3 regions of the Solibacillus sp. FSL W7-1464 genome follow, and region 2 is predicted to be linked to each of the others. Evidence: riboswitches for the same ligand, from Rfam matches in the RefSeq annotation. Region 2 holds a riboswitch; each other region holds the start of a gene.

Region 1 (4,963 bases), 360 kb from region 2:
ATATGTACACATTTCAAAGTCCCCAAAATGCAGCTCACGCAAATCCCTTGATGCGATAAATTCGGCATCAGGAAAATAGCATTGTGCAGTTTCACGACATCTCCGCAAATCGCTCCCATAAACGATAGCAGGCTGCAGATCAATTTCGGCTACGACTTTTTTTTGTATCGGTTCATCTGTCCAGCCAATATATTTACGCTCCATATTCGCCTTCGTTTTTTCATGCCTGATTAAATGCACAGTAATATCGTCAGCCATAAAACGACCTCCAAACCTTCACCGAGTGCACCGAGTAAATCACCTGTTACTCCGCCAAAATATTTCTTTGACCAATTCCGGTATATTGCAACGGCAATCAGCATTACTACGACCAAAATAAACAAGCTGAAAACACCGATGTAAAACCAGCAGACAAATGCAAGGAAACTTTGAACGCCGATTAAAACAGCAAGCTTATTTGGAATGACGATCCCTTTAAAATAAGCAGCAAGTCCTTTTTCCTTTGCTGGCTGCATCGTTATAAAATAGAGCAGCATCCCCATTCTCGCGATAAACGGAATAAAGATTAAAAACGGCACAATCTCAAATTGCCCCTGCAACAGCATTTCATAAATAATACCGATTTTTAATACGAGTAAGCAAAAAACACTAATAACTCCAAAAGCGCCTGTACGCGGATCATCCAATATTTCCAGCCGTTTCTCTTTTTCTCCATAGGAAAAGAACGCATCGCTCATATCGATCCATCCGTCTAAATGCAGTCCCCCTGTCAGGACGATTAACCCGATAACAATCAAAATCGCCAATAACAAGTCCGAAATCTCACTATAGCGAGATAGTATAAATACGCCACTACTAATTATTGATCCAATCAGCAATCCAACAATCGGCAAAAAACCATACATCCATGTAACCGACTTGCCATTCATATCCAACTGTTTTTTAATCGGCACTGCCGAAAAAAATTGCCACGCTAATAAAAAACCGCTACAACTATTTTTCAACTTGTTTCCTCCTTACTTCCACCGCTGTACAAGCTGAAATTGTACTTCATATGCTTCATCACTTTTTTGGACAATCCATTGATGAAGCTCACCCAACAATTTACGATATAAATTTACTTCCCCATATTGTGATGGGAGTTCATCCAGCACTTCATTTGATACAACTATAATTGTAGCACCCTGCTTACGCCAAGTTAGCAATTGCTTTTGCAGCGATCCGATACAATTATCAATATATTCGCTATTTTCATTCCTTTGTTCATATGTATAAAGTACATTCGAAAGCCATGTTGTCACACATTCAAAAAGCACAACTGTATCATTATTTAATTCTTGAATAGCTGGTGGAACTTCGACTTGCATTTCCACTGTGTTCCAGTTGATGTTCTGACTATCACGGTCCAGCTGATGGCGGATAATCCGTTTTTTCATTTCCTCATCAAAGGATACGCCTGTCGCAACATAGTAGAGCGTCTTCTCTTCACCTAACTGCCTTGCGTATTTTTCTGCAAAAGCACTTTTCCCGCTTCGTACACCACCCGTTATAAAGATCAATCGGCTACCTCCTCGTCCTTATATGTAAAAAGAACATGCCGAAACTAAGGCATGTCCTTCTATTCTATACTTATTTAAACAGTTCCGGGTATACTGATTGTGCCATAATTTCTACCGCTTCACCAATACGCGGTCCAGGTCGGGACATAATATCCCCATCCACTAAATAAACTGCCTTGTCTGTGACTGCCTGTATTTTCTCCCAGCCTGTACGTCCTAAAATTTCTTCGACCGCATTTTCCATATATGTTGCAGGTGTAATGATAATTTCAGGGTTACGTGTAATGATATCTTCTTCCGTTACACTGATCCAGCTCTTCTGATCCGCAAAAATATTTTCAACATTTGCGTGATCCATTATTTCCTGCTGGAACGTACTGCTGCCGGTAGTCCAAAGATTCGGAGCTGGTGACACTTCATAATAGGCTTTTTTCTTCGTATCAAGTGTTGCTGTTTTTTCCTGTACTGTTTCGATTTGCGCTTTAATGTCCGCTACAACTTTTTCACCTTTATCGTCCACACCCATTACTTCCGACAGCTGGATAATATCCGAATAAACATCATCAAATGTCGCCGCCGAAGCAATTACAAATACTTTAAGACCCGCATCTTCCAATTGGGCAATTTGTGCTTCCTCCCCAATTGTATAAGCTATAACGACATCCGGATCTAATTCCAGAATTCGCTCTGCATTGATGACAGTAGAAGTCGACACACGCTCGATTTTTTGTGCGGCTTCCGGATATGTATCATATTCTGTTGCCCCGACAATTTGTTCACCGACACCCAGCTCAAACAAAATTTCTGTATTGCTCGGCTGTAGGGAAATAATCGTTTCCGGTACTTCATCGAATGTTACTTCCACACCACGGTCATCTACAACTGTATAGGGTGCTCCTTCATTTTTCGATGCAGTCTGTGTTTCTTTTTCCGCATTGCCATCTGTTTTTTCCTCATCTGATCCACATGCTGCCAGTAATAATGTTGCCGCGAAAGCAACGACCCATTTGTTATTAAATTTCATTTGTTGTAACTCCTTTTTTCTTTTTCGTTGGATAGGATTTTGAGATAAATGGAATTTCCTCTTGTTGATGCTGCTGATTCATATAGACCGCCATGACAAAAAACACATTGGCAAGCAGCCCGAGAAAATCGAACAGAATTTCATCCACTTCTCTTTCTTCACTTACTTTATGTAATGCTCTGTAAGACTTTTTTGCCTCACTGCGGCAAATATGCAGTCTTGCTGCACTTTCGATTCCTTGTGGCAGAACAAACTGCTGAATCGTTTCTCCGACTTCACCTACATAAAAATCGTATCGATCGCTTAGCCATTGTAAATCCTCAGATGTAATGGCCAATTTGCCACGGACAGAACCATTGGCATGATAGGCTAACGGTTGTATCCTCCTTAAGTCTTCCAAGACGACTTGACCGGATGCATCATCGACTAATGTTGGAAAGACTGTACCGATGCGGGTTGTTAAAGAGTCGGTTCGAATTTCATAATCGACGCAGCTTGATTTTTCCCGCATAAACGGATAGCAGGAATAACGGATATCCTTTTTCATAAAATTCTCCTCACTTCAAGTAGTGCCCCGCCGAAATTACCGAGTGTACGAAAAAAAAGCCACCCAAGAAAATGGATGGCTTCAATAATCAAAAAAGAGTGTAAAACGATGCTCATTCGATCAGTGACTGCCGTACATTCTCTTTAATTCCGAAGAGGGATGTTACGATAAGAAAAAGATTGGTCTCCTGGCTCTGCGTTTCACTTTACTCATAAGTACCTTCCCGCTAGTTTAGCAGTGGTATCACACTTATTTTCATCAACGCTTACAGTTACGGATATAGCTTCGGATTTACACCGAATTCCCATTTATGCATCATGCATCTTTTTCCTGCAAATTTATTCAATTTGTCTTTATCACTTTAGCATAATAATATTATTATGCAAATAAAATATTTTCAGTTTACTATAAACATTCCGGACATTTGCCGTAAATCTCAAATTTATGCGCCTCAACAGCATAACCCGGCAGCTTTTCACCGAGCATTTCCATCGGGCAAACAGACAGTTCCTTTACATTCCCGCAATCACTGCAAATAAAGTGGTGGTGATGGTGATCCGACTCACAGTGCATACGGAAATTTCGCTCACCGTTTAATTCTGTTTCTTCTAAAATATCAAGCTCCACGAAAGTTGCCAAGTTACGGTAAATTGTATCGAAACTCATCCCGGGGAAATCCTTTTTCAATACTGATAACAAGTCACGGGCAGTCAAATACTTTTCTGTAGCTGCAAACATATCCAAAATCAACTCTCGTTTATCCGTTTTTTTATAGCCATTTTCCTTTAATATTTCCCACGCGCGCGTTGCATTCACAGTAGTTCTTCCCCTTCCGATTTAATTGTGAATTTCAAAACAAGTTTTTTAATTAAAATTACGAACAGCAAGATCAAAATGGAGGTAACAACAATTGTTCCACCAGGTGCCAAGTTCAGGTAAAATGCAGAAATGAGTCCGATTACTACGGCCAGCTCTCCAAATACAATCGCTAAAATAATTGCTTCTTTAAAGCCGCGAGCCAGTCGCATCGCTGCAGCTACCGGTAATGTCATTAAGCTTGAAACAAGCAGAATTCCGACAATACGCATACTTGCTGCGATAACGAGAGCGACAACAATCATAAACAATAAGTGAATCCACTTCGCAGGTAAACCGCTCGCTTTCGCATATTCCTCATCGAACGACAAGACGAAAAGCTCTTTAAAAAACAGGACTAAAAATAATACGACAACGACTGCAATTGCCAGTACAACATATAAATCCTGGCGCGATACAGCAGATACAGAACCGAATAAATAGCTCATTAAATCGGTATTAAATCCGCTTGCAAGTGAAATTAAAATGGCACTCACACCGATTCCGCCCGACATAATAATCGGTATCGCAAGTTCTTCATAATGTTTATATAGTCGGCGTAATCGTTCAATTAAAATCGAACCACTTACAGATGCGATAATCCCTAAATAAATCGGATTCAGCAATGCCAACGCTGCAAACGATTGGCTCAAGTACAGGCTCCCGGCAATCCCCGCCAGTGTAACATGCGACAGTGCATCCGCAATGAGCGATAAACGTCTTACTACGATAAATACACCTAATAGTGGTGCGATGACTCCAATAACAAGCCCTGAGAAAAAGGCATTTTGTAAAAATTCATAGTTTAATATAGCTTCTATCATAACGGCCTGCTCCTCTTAATGAATCTTTCGAACAGAGTGGCCGTTCCAGCTAGCAATCTGTTCTTCCGAAATCGTATCAAAATCATTTTTGTATCCATGGAAATGGATCGACTGATTTAAGCATGCGACATGACTGACCCGATCCGAAACCGTG
Region 2 (4,963 bases):
TTAGTGCAGAATAGGAAAGAGATATTTTATAAAATTCCACCTTATTTTGCAATGGGGCTGAATAAATTATTATGTGGAAATTGGAATCAATAAGTACATTTATTCTAATAGCAAAGTAAGTATTCACAGGTTATTAACATTTAAGATTATTATTGAATGGAATTTAGGAGTCACCGACGTCAGCTTGTTTTATCTTAATTACAATTTCGTCATTTTAATTAATTGAATACAAAATAGGGAACTCAATTCTAAATCTATTTTAAATTATCATTTTCAATATTTGTTATAAATTGTATAAAGCAAGTTTCTGGATCATCATCGAAATTATCCTCTAGTAGAAGCATGTTATCCTGGGGTTCTAAAGATTGCTGTAATTCATTTTTCATCGAAATTCTCCTCAATATTAAGAATTATTTTTTAAGAGGCTCAACAAATCTTTCATAGAGCGGGGGAGTGTTTTCTGAACTTGAATAAGACCTTCCCCCATCATATTTTCATAGCATTGAACAAGCCAAGGCTTTTCAATATGGGCAGTCTCCAACAGTTTGTCATCTGAAAATAGTGCATCTCGTTGCCCCGAATATAATATCTGTCCTTTATGAAAAACGATAAAGTATTCCGCCCATTCATAAATTAAATTGACTTGGTGTGTGGAATACAAAAACGTGCGTTCTTCATTTTGAAGTTCATTTAGATATGTCGTGAGTTGATTAGAAAAATAGAAATCTAAACTACTCGTTGGCTCGTCTAAAATATAAATTTTAGGGTCCATTGCATACACACCTGCAATCGTCACACGTTTTTTTTGTCCACCGCTCAAGAAGTGAATCGGGCGTTCAGTTAAATCATATAATTCCGTTAATTGAATCGCGTTTGCCACATGACGCTCAATCTTTTCATGTGGCCATTTTAAATTAATGGGACCATATAAAATATCCTGTTTTACAGTAGAAGCAAATAATTGATTCTCTGCTTCTTGAAAAATAAAACCAACTTGCTCACGCAGGTGGATTAATTGTTTTTTTCTATAATTTAAAGGCTCACTTAAAAAGTAAATCTCACCACTAGTTGGCTTTTCAAGTCCAATAAGTAATTTAAAAAAAGTTGATTTACCCGAGCCGTTTTCACCTAGAATCGCGACCTTTTTGCCCTTTGGAATCGATAAAGAAATGTCTTTTAATGCCTCGGTACCATCACTGTATCGAAAAGATACATGATTAAAAGTAAAATAGCTTTCTGTCATAAAAAACTCCTTATATTACAAGTATGGCGATACTTATCATAGTAAAAATCAGTGCCATGCATGTGAATTTCATGTCCCACGTTTTTATAGTTGTGAAATGCTGGGGGAGAATGAATTGCTCAATATTCCGTGCAGCCATTGCATCTGACATGGCTTGATAGCGGAAAAAAATTGTCCGAAATAGTGCACTAATCAGTAGGCTTAATGATTGAAAACTTTTTTTATATGAACGATAACCTAAACGAGCATGCTGTGCCGTATAAAGCTGCATAACAGTCCGTAAAAATAAAAAAATAAAGCGATACATCAACTCGATTAATTCAATCACAATTGTAGGCACTTTTAATCGTGCAAGGACCGGGCTGATTTCAAACATTGGTGTAGTTAAAATTAAGAAATATAAGCAGCTTGTTGCACTAACCGCTGTACAAAAGATAGTTATTGCTCGAAGTATGTCGCTCGGTAAAATAAAGAACTGCATCGTAAAAACTGAACTATGCCATAGTGCTGATGCTGGAATCGGCTGTGTAAATGTGATGGATAAAACAATAGCAAACACTCCTGCTAAAACAAAACCGATTGGTGCAAGTAATAATGTAATATATGTTTTCAATGGGACTTTTGCGTAAAATATAATGGCACCGCTCATGAAGAGCAGTGTCCAAACGGAAAAACTGTTATTTCGTAATAATGTGACAAACAATAAAGTAATTAAGCTGAACGTCATTTTTTGGCTTGCTGAAATCTTTAGTAATGCATTATGGCTGGCAATAAAATCAATGTTTAGCATGGTCTTTTGTATGTTTCCCACGCATGTAGCCAATGAAGTAACCGATAATTAATGCACCAATCACGCCTTGTAGAACAAATAAAAGACTTTCGATTTCTCCGCTTGGTGGCTCCCATAGAGCACTAAACCAAGGTTCATAATCTGCTGCGATTTCAGTGATGGCTTCTTCTGCCTCACCATCGGCACCGCCAAATTCCGCATCCTGTAAAAATAGTATCGGTAATAGCGCTAAAACAATCACGCCTAGAAGTAATAGTAAATTTTTCTTAAACATATTAGCTCTCCTTTGCCTTTAATATACGTAGTTGAACTAATTCTCTCATATTATACTTTTGTAAGAAGTTCATAATCATAACCGTTAATAACCCCTCACTAATTGCAAGTGGAATTTGTGTTAATGCAAAGATGCTCGCAAATTTCTGGAATGACCCTAAAATACCGCCTACTTCAGAAGGGAAAGCTAATGCCAACTGAACAGATGTCATTACATATGTACCTAAATCACCAAGCATTGCCGCTAAAAATACAGCTACACTAAATGATAATCCCCATTTTGTCGATAGTTTGAAAACACCAACAGCTATAAAAGGACCGACAATCGCCATTGAGAAAATATTCGCACCTAATGTTGTAAGTCCTCCATGGGCAAGAAGAATGGATTGGAATAATAGGACGATGGATCCTAAGACGCTCATCACAAATGGTCCGAATAAAATCGAGCCTAATCCAACACCAGTAGGATGAGAACAGCTACCTGTAACCGATGGGATTTTTAAAGCAGACAGTACGAATGTAAAAGCACCTGATAGGGCGAGTAGTAGTTTGCTTTCCGGATTTTCCTTAACAACCAAACGAATTACTTGTAGTCCCTTCACCAAGAATGGTAAGCATAGTGCAAACCAGAAAATAGCCCATCCGATTGGTAAAAATCCCTCCATAATGTGCATGGCATATGCTTGCTTTGGCATAAATAACAGAACGATACCGAAGTAAGCAAGTTTTGGTAATAATTGTTTCATGTTTTTACTCCTTTTTTCAATTTTGATGAAAAAAGTGCATAAAAAAATACACTTTTTAGAGTAAAAGTGCATAACAAAAAATAAGCATTAACTGCTTATTTTCACGCACCTATCCTCGTAGGTCTGAATCAGTCATTTTTGGCAGGTATCCTGACTTCTCTTCAACGTAATTGACATGCCTTCCCACATAAAATGCAGTGACGTGTTATGTAATACTCCGAGTTACAGTTGCGGGACAGTACCGGATTTGCACCGGTTTCCCTATTAAGCTTAAAAAGCACCAAAAATTATTCAATTTTCACCATGTGAGAAATAATATCACTTGTATTTTTACTTGTCACTAAATATTTTTAAATACTTTAACTATTCTGTGTTGAATTGGATAATGAAAATTTTATTTATCCTCGTTTGTGTATAGAATTCTCTTGAATATCAATTTTCTTTTAAAAAGTAATTGTAGAAGGTTCAAGTATCAATGTATTGGCAGTGGTTATTGATAAAAAGCTTAATGGTAAGAGACAAGAAAATAATAAAGTAAATAATTGAAATTAAACAACTTTTGATTAGTTAGATAGTAAATTTATGTACAAAACACCTAATAAACGAATAATAAACACTTCACTTATGCTAAATAAGCTTATTGAGATAATAATTACCCTATCATTTTTTAGTAGACTATGTTATTTTTATTTTTATAATAATTTAATAATTTGCAATTTGAATAAGTGCTTACAGAATTTTGTAAGGTAAAAGGGAAATTAGTGAAAGACTAATGCAGCCCCCGCTACTGTAATAGCTGATGAAATCACAATAAATCACTGTCGTAATGATGGGAAGAAGTGAAAGTAAAAGGAAGCTTAAGCCAGGAAACCTGCTTATTTAAACGATACTTACTTTTCGGAGGGAGAAGTATAGGCGAAACAAGTAATTGTTTTTGTGTTTTTTTATACTTTTTTAGTATTAATTTCACATGCCCGTACCTCTTTCTGACAAGAGGTACGGGCATTTTTTATTTCTTATACGGAGGGTGTTTACATGCAAAAGGGAAAAATCTTTGTTGTAGGCTTCGGTCCTGGAGATCGGGAACATATAACAAAACGTGCAGTCGATGCGCTACAGCAAAGTGATCACATTATGGGCTACAAAACGTATGTAGAACTGATTGAGCATTTAGTGACAGCGAAAACCATTGTCAGTACGGGAATGACGGAAGAAGTTTCACGTGCACAAGAAGCTGTAAAACAAGCTGAAGCCGGCCATATTGTTGCCGTTATTTCCAGTGGGGATGCGGGTGTTTACGGGATGGCGGGGCTCGTATATGAAGTATTAATCGAAAAGGGCTGGACTGCAAAAGAAGGCATTGAAGTAGAAGTTGTTCCGGGTATATCTGCGATTAACTCCTGTGCAAGTCTACTTGGCGCTCCGGTTATGCATGATTCATGCACAATTAGTTTAAGTGACCATTTAACACCGTGGACAGTAATCGAAAAACGGATTGAGGCAGCTGCAATGGCAGACTTTGTCGTTGCGTTCTACAATCCGAAATCTGGCAGACGCACGAGACAAATTGTTGAAGCACAGCGTATTTTGCTTAAGTATCGTTCTCCGGATACACCTGTCGGATTAGTAAAAGCTGCCTACCGGGATACACAGGATATTGTATTAACTACATTAGAGGAGATGCTGGAATATGATATCGGAATGCTGACAACGGTAGTCGTAGGGAATTCCTCGACATTTTACTATGATAATAAAATCATTACACCCCGTGGTTATCAGCGTAAGTATACGTTAGGGGAAGAAAAACAACTATTAAAACCGCACCAACGTTTGAAAAAGGAAGCGGAACCTTGGGCATTGGATCAGGAAACGGGTGAAGCAAAGACCGGGTATGAAAAAATTGAAGCTATC
Region 3 (4,963 bases), 1.0 Mb from region 2:
AAGAAAACGAGAACATTAAAAATTTAAGTGATTTTGCTTCAGCCGGCTATACGTTAGCACCTATCGCAGCAAACAATGCCCAGTATACAGTTATTGCGGAATACAATGAAGCAAACCCAGACAACCCGGTAAAATTACAAGCGGGTGAAGAGTTCACGGTGGATGTTGTGCAATGGGTAAACGAAGGTCGTGTAGATGGTGGCGTTCAAATTGAAGGAGCATTCACTGGGCAAGTATTAACTGAAGGCGGACCATATTACCATTTAAAAGATGAAGTTGTATATAACGAATTTGCGGTTATTAAAACATGGCCGTTATTCAATAAAAAACAGCAGGACTTTGCAGATGCGTACGATAAGGCAATTGCAGAAATCAAAGAGACAGATGCTTTACGTGAGCTAAGCAAAGAGTTTTATGGCAAAGACTTATTTGAAGTACTAGAATCAGTAAATCGATAATCCCTTGAAGCTGCTTAAGTTGTTGCTTAAGTAGCTTTTCTTATCAATATTTTAAAAGAAAGGTCGGAGAAATGTGGAAAAATATTTTGATGTGTCGTACATTTGGTCTGCGTTGCCAAGTTTATTACCATATTTGTGGATTACACTTTATATTGCAGCATTTTCTGTTATTGGCGGGTCTATTTTTGGTCTATTACTAGCTGCGGCAAAATTGAGCTCCAATAAAATACTTAGGCTTTTAGCAAATGGCTATACGACCGTGATCCGTTGTACACCATCAATTGTTTTACTATTTCTAGTGTATTACGGCATTCCCGCCTTTGCAGAAGGGGTATTCGGTATTTACTTGCAAAATGTACCGACAGGCGTTTTTGTCGTTATTACGTTTAGTCTGCAATTTGCGGCAATGATGTCCGAAGTTATTCGATCTGCGTATTTGGCGATCGACCGCGGACAATTTGAAGCGGCCGTCAGTGTGGGGCTAACACCGTTTCAGGCTTATCGTCGTATTATTTTCCCGCAAGCGTTTGTGGTTGCGATTCCAAACTTCGGAAATGGCTTGATTTCGGTTTTACAAGAAGGTGCCCTTGCTTACACGATAGGCTTTATCGATATCGTAGGGAAGGCAAACTTAATTATTGCGAACAATTATGGAACACATACTCTTGAGATTTACATCGCATTAGCGGTCATTTACTGGGTTTTATCGATTTCAATTGAGAAAACCTTTGCCTTGCTAGAAAAAGCTTTCAGCAAAGGAAAACAATCTATTAAAACAACGTAGGAGGGGCTTACAATGGGATTAATCAACTGGCAATTTTTATTTGATACATTTTTTGTTGCATTAAGTGGTGTTCCAGTAGCGCTTCTCGTTACGGTTGTTTCACTTTTTGTAGCAGTACCATTAGGTTTTTTACTAGCACTTGCACGTGTTTATGAAATACCGGTCGTCAACTTTTTTGCGAAAATTTACATTTCTTTTGTCCGAGGCACACCCATTATTATTCAAATTTTTGTTCTGTATGCAACAATACCCTTACTGTTAAGTGGCCTGTTTGAGAAATACAATATCGACTATCCAATCTATAATGTGAATCCGTTATGGTATGCATTTATTATTTTCTCATTCAATACGGCAGCAATTTTAATTGAAGTGTTTCGATCCGCCATACAAACAGTTCCGAAAGGTCAGCTGGAAGCAGCACAATCGGTTGGACTCACGTCAGCACAGGCATACCGACGTATTATTATTCCACAAGCTTTAGTTTCTGCGATGCCGAACCTATGTACAGCGACGATCAACTTGATTAAAGCTACTTCGCTCGGTTATGCAATATCGTTACAGGAAATCACGCTCAAGGCTAAAGTAGAGGCGAATTTTGGATACAACTATTTAGAGGCATATATTGATATTTTCATTGTCTATTTAATTATCTGTATGACGGTTGAGTATTTATTTAAATGGTCTGAAAAGCGTTTAAGTCGCTATAAAGCGGTGACAGTTTAAGGAGGAATCGCAATGCTTGAAATTAAAAATGTGCATAAAACATTTGGGGAACTCAAAATATTAAAAGGCGTCGACTTGACGATTGATAAAGGTGATGTCGTAGTCATTTTAGGTCCAAGTGGTTCAGGAAAAACGACATTGCTGCGCTGCATTAACTTTTTAGAACGTGCAGATGAAGGGACAGCAAGCTTCGACAATATTTCAGTCGATCTAAACAAAGCATCGAAAAAGGATATTTTAGAGATTCGTAAAAAAACAGCATTTGTCTTTCAAAACTATAATCTATTTAATAATAAAACCGCGCTTGAAAATGTAGCTGAAGGACTTATCATCGGTCGTGGTATGAAAAAAGATGAAGCATATACAATTTCCAAAAAGGCCCTTGATAAGGTGGGCTTAACAGAGAAATATGATTCTTATCCAAGCCAATTGTCTGGTGGCCAACAACAGCGTGTTGGGATTGCACGTGCTGTAGCCTTAAATCCGGATATTATTTTATTTGATGAGCCAACTTCAGCACTCGATCCTGAACTCGTAGGGGAAGTATTAGGCGTGATGAAAGACATCGCAAAAGAAGGGACGACAATGTTAGTCGTTACACATGAAATGTCATTCGCGCGTGATGTGGCCAACCGTGTCATTTTCATGGACGGCGGAAATGTTATTGAAGAAGGCTCACCACATGAAATTTTCGTGCAGCCAAAAGAAGACCGAACAAAGCAATTCCTGCGTCGTGTACTTCCAGATGACTATACGTACCATATATAAGGGTAACGAGCAATAAATTCATAGCTTACGTCGAATTATCTGACACTTTAATAAATTTGCACACATTCCGTTAATCTTCCGCTATAATAAAGACATTAATTTAATATGGACGATAAAGGTTCTTACTCTATTGATAGAGTAAGGAGTAAAAGGGAAATCGGTTCAAATCCGATGCGGTCCCGCCACTGTAACTGCTAGTTGAGAGCAATATGCCACTGAAAAAAATTCGGGAAGGCGCTCTTCAACGTTTATGCATAAGCCAGGAGACCTGCCTTTATAATGCCCTAAATTAAACCTACGAGGATAGGATGTGGCGGATAAATTCTTTTTGATGAATTTTATTTGCATACGTAAAGCTTCCTTCATTTATAGTAGGGGAGCTTTTTATTTTTGTAGAAAATTATACAACGAGATTTCAGGAGGTTTTTATTTTGAAAAAATGGCAACTGCTCTCTTCCGCAGCATTACTTACATTAACTCTAGCGGCATGTAATTCGGAAAAAGCAACAGATGAACAATCTGCAAAAGACAATAAAGAAGTATCTGACGCAGCACAATTTCCGGTAACTATAAAAGATGCATTGGACAAAGAAATTACGCTTGAAAAAGCACCGGAACGCATTATTACATTGGCTCCATCCAATACGGAAATTTTATTCGGACTAGGGTTAAACGATGAAATTATCGCTGTGAACGACAATGATACATATCCTGAAGAAGCATTATCTAAAGAATCAGTTGGCGGCATGGAGTTCAATTTAGAACAAATAATCGGTCTGCAACCTGATTTAGTCGTAGCGCATGAATCCGGAATGTACAGCTTCAATGAACAGGCAATTGCGCAGCTTGAATCAGTAGGCATTCCCGTATTCGTTGTAAAGGATGCGAAAACATTTGAAGAAACATACGAAACGATCAAACAAATCGGGCAACTGACAAATAAAGAACAAGAAGCCGAAAAAATGATTGCCTCGATCAAAGAGGGAATTGAAGAAATTGAAGTGAAAGTAGCCGACCTGGAAGAAAAGTCCGTGTTTATTGTTGTTGGAACAGATCCGGACCTTTATGCTGCAGGTGAAGAAACATTCATCAGTGAAATGCTGGACGTTCTAAATGCAGAAAATGCTGTTCCGGAACTAGGGTGGCCGATGTACAGCTCTGAGCAATTTGTAAACAGCAATCCGGATGTCATTTTAGTAACGTATGAAAACGACATGGCGGCAATCGAGAAAAACGATGCCTATGCCGAAATGGATGCAGTGAAAAATGGCAATGTGAAATTAGTCGATGGCGATACGACGAGCCGACAAGGTCCGCGTATTGTTGAAGGTATTGAATCAATAGGTGCGGCGATTTACCCAGAGGTATTTAATGAATAAAAAATATTCAATCTCCTATGTACTATCGATTGGATTGCTTTTAAGCAGCGTATGGATCGGCATTTCATTCGGGTCTGTTAATATCCCGTTTTCAACATTATGGGATAAAACGACTGATCCGGTTGCATACAGTATTTTGTGGAAAATCCGAATGCCACGTGTCATTTTAGCGGCACTAATCGGGGCATCTTTAGCAATAGCCGGAGCTGCATTTCAAGGGTTACTTAAAAACCCTTTGGCGGATCCGTATACATTAGGTATTTCATCTGGTGCCTCGGTCGGTGCGGTTATGACCATCTTTTTAGGGATTTCAATACCGGTACTCGGTGTCTTCACATTGCCCGTATTCAGTATGGCCGGTGCCGCATGTACGATGATTATTGTCCTGACATTTGCCCGACTAGTTGACCGTTCGATGAAAATGGAAACACTGATTTTGACGGGGATTATTTTCAGCTCGTTTTTAGGGTCCTGCATTTCCTTAATGGTCGCACTTACAGGTGAACAGCTAAGAGAAATTATCGGCTGGCTTTTAGGAAGTGTGTCGATGCGAGGCTGGCCATATGTTCAGATGGTACTGCCGTTTATGATGTTCGGTACAGCACTTATTTGGCTGACTCGCCGTGAGCTGAATGCGATGATTTATGGGGAAGAGCGTGCCCAGTATTTAGGGGTAAATGTTAAGCGCAGCAAATATATGATTTTGGCGGGCGGTTCCGTTTTAACAGGAGCGGCTGTTGCAGCATCCGGGACAATTGGATTTGTCGGATTAGTAGTGCCGCATATGATACGCCTGCTGATCGGAGCAGACCATCGACATTTATTGACATTGTCGTTTTTGAACGGTGCAA

What was found. A riboswitch is a leader RNA that binds a small molecule or an ion and turns the genes downstream of it on or off. The one in region 2 is predicted to bind cobalamin.
Region 1: linked by a shared signal. The riboswitch ahead of MKZ25_RS05810 (hypothetical protein) and the one ahead of MKZ25_RS07595 (energy-coupling factor ABC transporter permease) in region 2 are both predicted to bind cobalamin.
Region 3: linked by a shared signal. The riboswitch ahead of MKZ25_RS02770 (ABC transporter substrate-binding protein) and the one ahead of MKZ25_RS07595 (energy-coupling factor ABC transporter permease) in region 2 are both predicted to bind cobalamin.

What each region holds. Positions count from the first base shown of each region.
Region 1 covers NZ_JBBORC010000001.1:1,228,898-1,233,860, reverse strand. Annotated here, with positions in the region: gene MKZ25_RS05830 (histidine phosphatase family protein) at 1-258, opposite strand, end outside; gene cobS (adenosylcobinamide-GDP ribazoletransferase) at 231-1,004, opposite strand; gene MKZ25_RS05820 (bifunctional adenosylcobinamide kinase/adenosylcobinamide-phosphate guanylyltransferase) at 1,017-1,559, opposite strand; gene MKZ25_RS05815 (ABC transporter substrate-binding protein) at 1,630-2,583, opposite strand; gene MKZ25_RS05810 (hypothetical protein) at 2,573-3,130, opposite strand; cobalamin riboswitch at 3,291-3,472, opposite strand; gene MKZ25_RS05805 (Fur family transcriptional regulator) at 3,536-3,946, opposite strand; gene MKZ25_RS05800 (metal ABC transporter permease) at 3,943-4,809, opposite strand; gene MKZ25_RS05795 (metal ABC transporter ATP-binding protein) at 4,825-4,963, opposite strand, start outside.
Region 2 covers NZ_JBBORC010000001.1:1,591,194-1,596,156, forward strand. Annotated here, with positions in the region: gene MKZ25_RS07575 (hypothetical protein) at 255-386, opposite strand; gene MKZ25_RS07580 (energy-coupling factor ABC transporter ATP-binding protein) at 404-1,243, opposite strand; gene cbiQ (cobalt ECF transporter T component CbiQ) at 1,254-2,033, opposite strand; gene MKZ25_RS07590 (energy-coupling factor ABC transporter substrate-binding protein) at 2,020-2,307, opposite strand; gene MKZ25_RS07595 (energy-coupling factor ABC transporter permease) at 2,309-3,052, opposite strand; cobalamin riboswitch at 3,176-3,352, opposite strand; cobalamin riboswitch at 3,759-3,945, shown strand; gene cobJ (precorrin-3B C(17)-methyltransferase) at 4,088-4,963, shown strand, end outside.
Region 3 covers NZ_JBBORC010000001.1:550,962-555,924, forward strand. Annotated here, with positions in the region: gene MKZ25_RS02750 (transporter substrate-binding domain-containing protein) at 1-458, shown strand, start outside; gene MKZ25_RS02755 (amino acid ABC transporter permease) at 532-1,242, shown strand; gene MKZ25_RS02760 (amino acid ABC transporter permease) at 1,255-1,965, shown strand; gene MKZ25_RS02765 (amino acid ABC transporter ATP-binding protein) at 1,978-2,733, shown strand; cobalamin riboswitch at 2,833-3,023, shown strand; gene MKZ25_RS02770 (ABC transporter substrate-binding protein) at 3,165-4,112, shown strand; gene MKZ25_RS02775 (FecCD family ABC transporter permease) at 4,105-4,963, shown strand, end outside.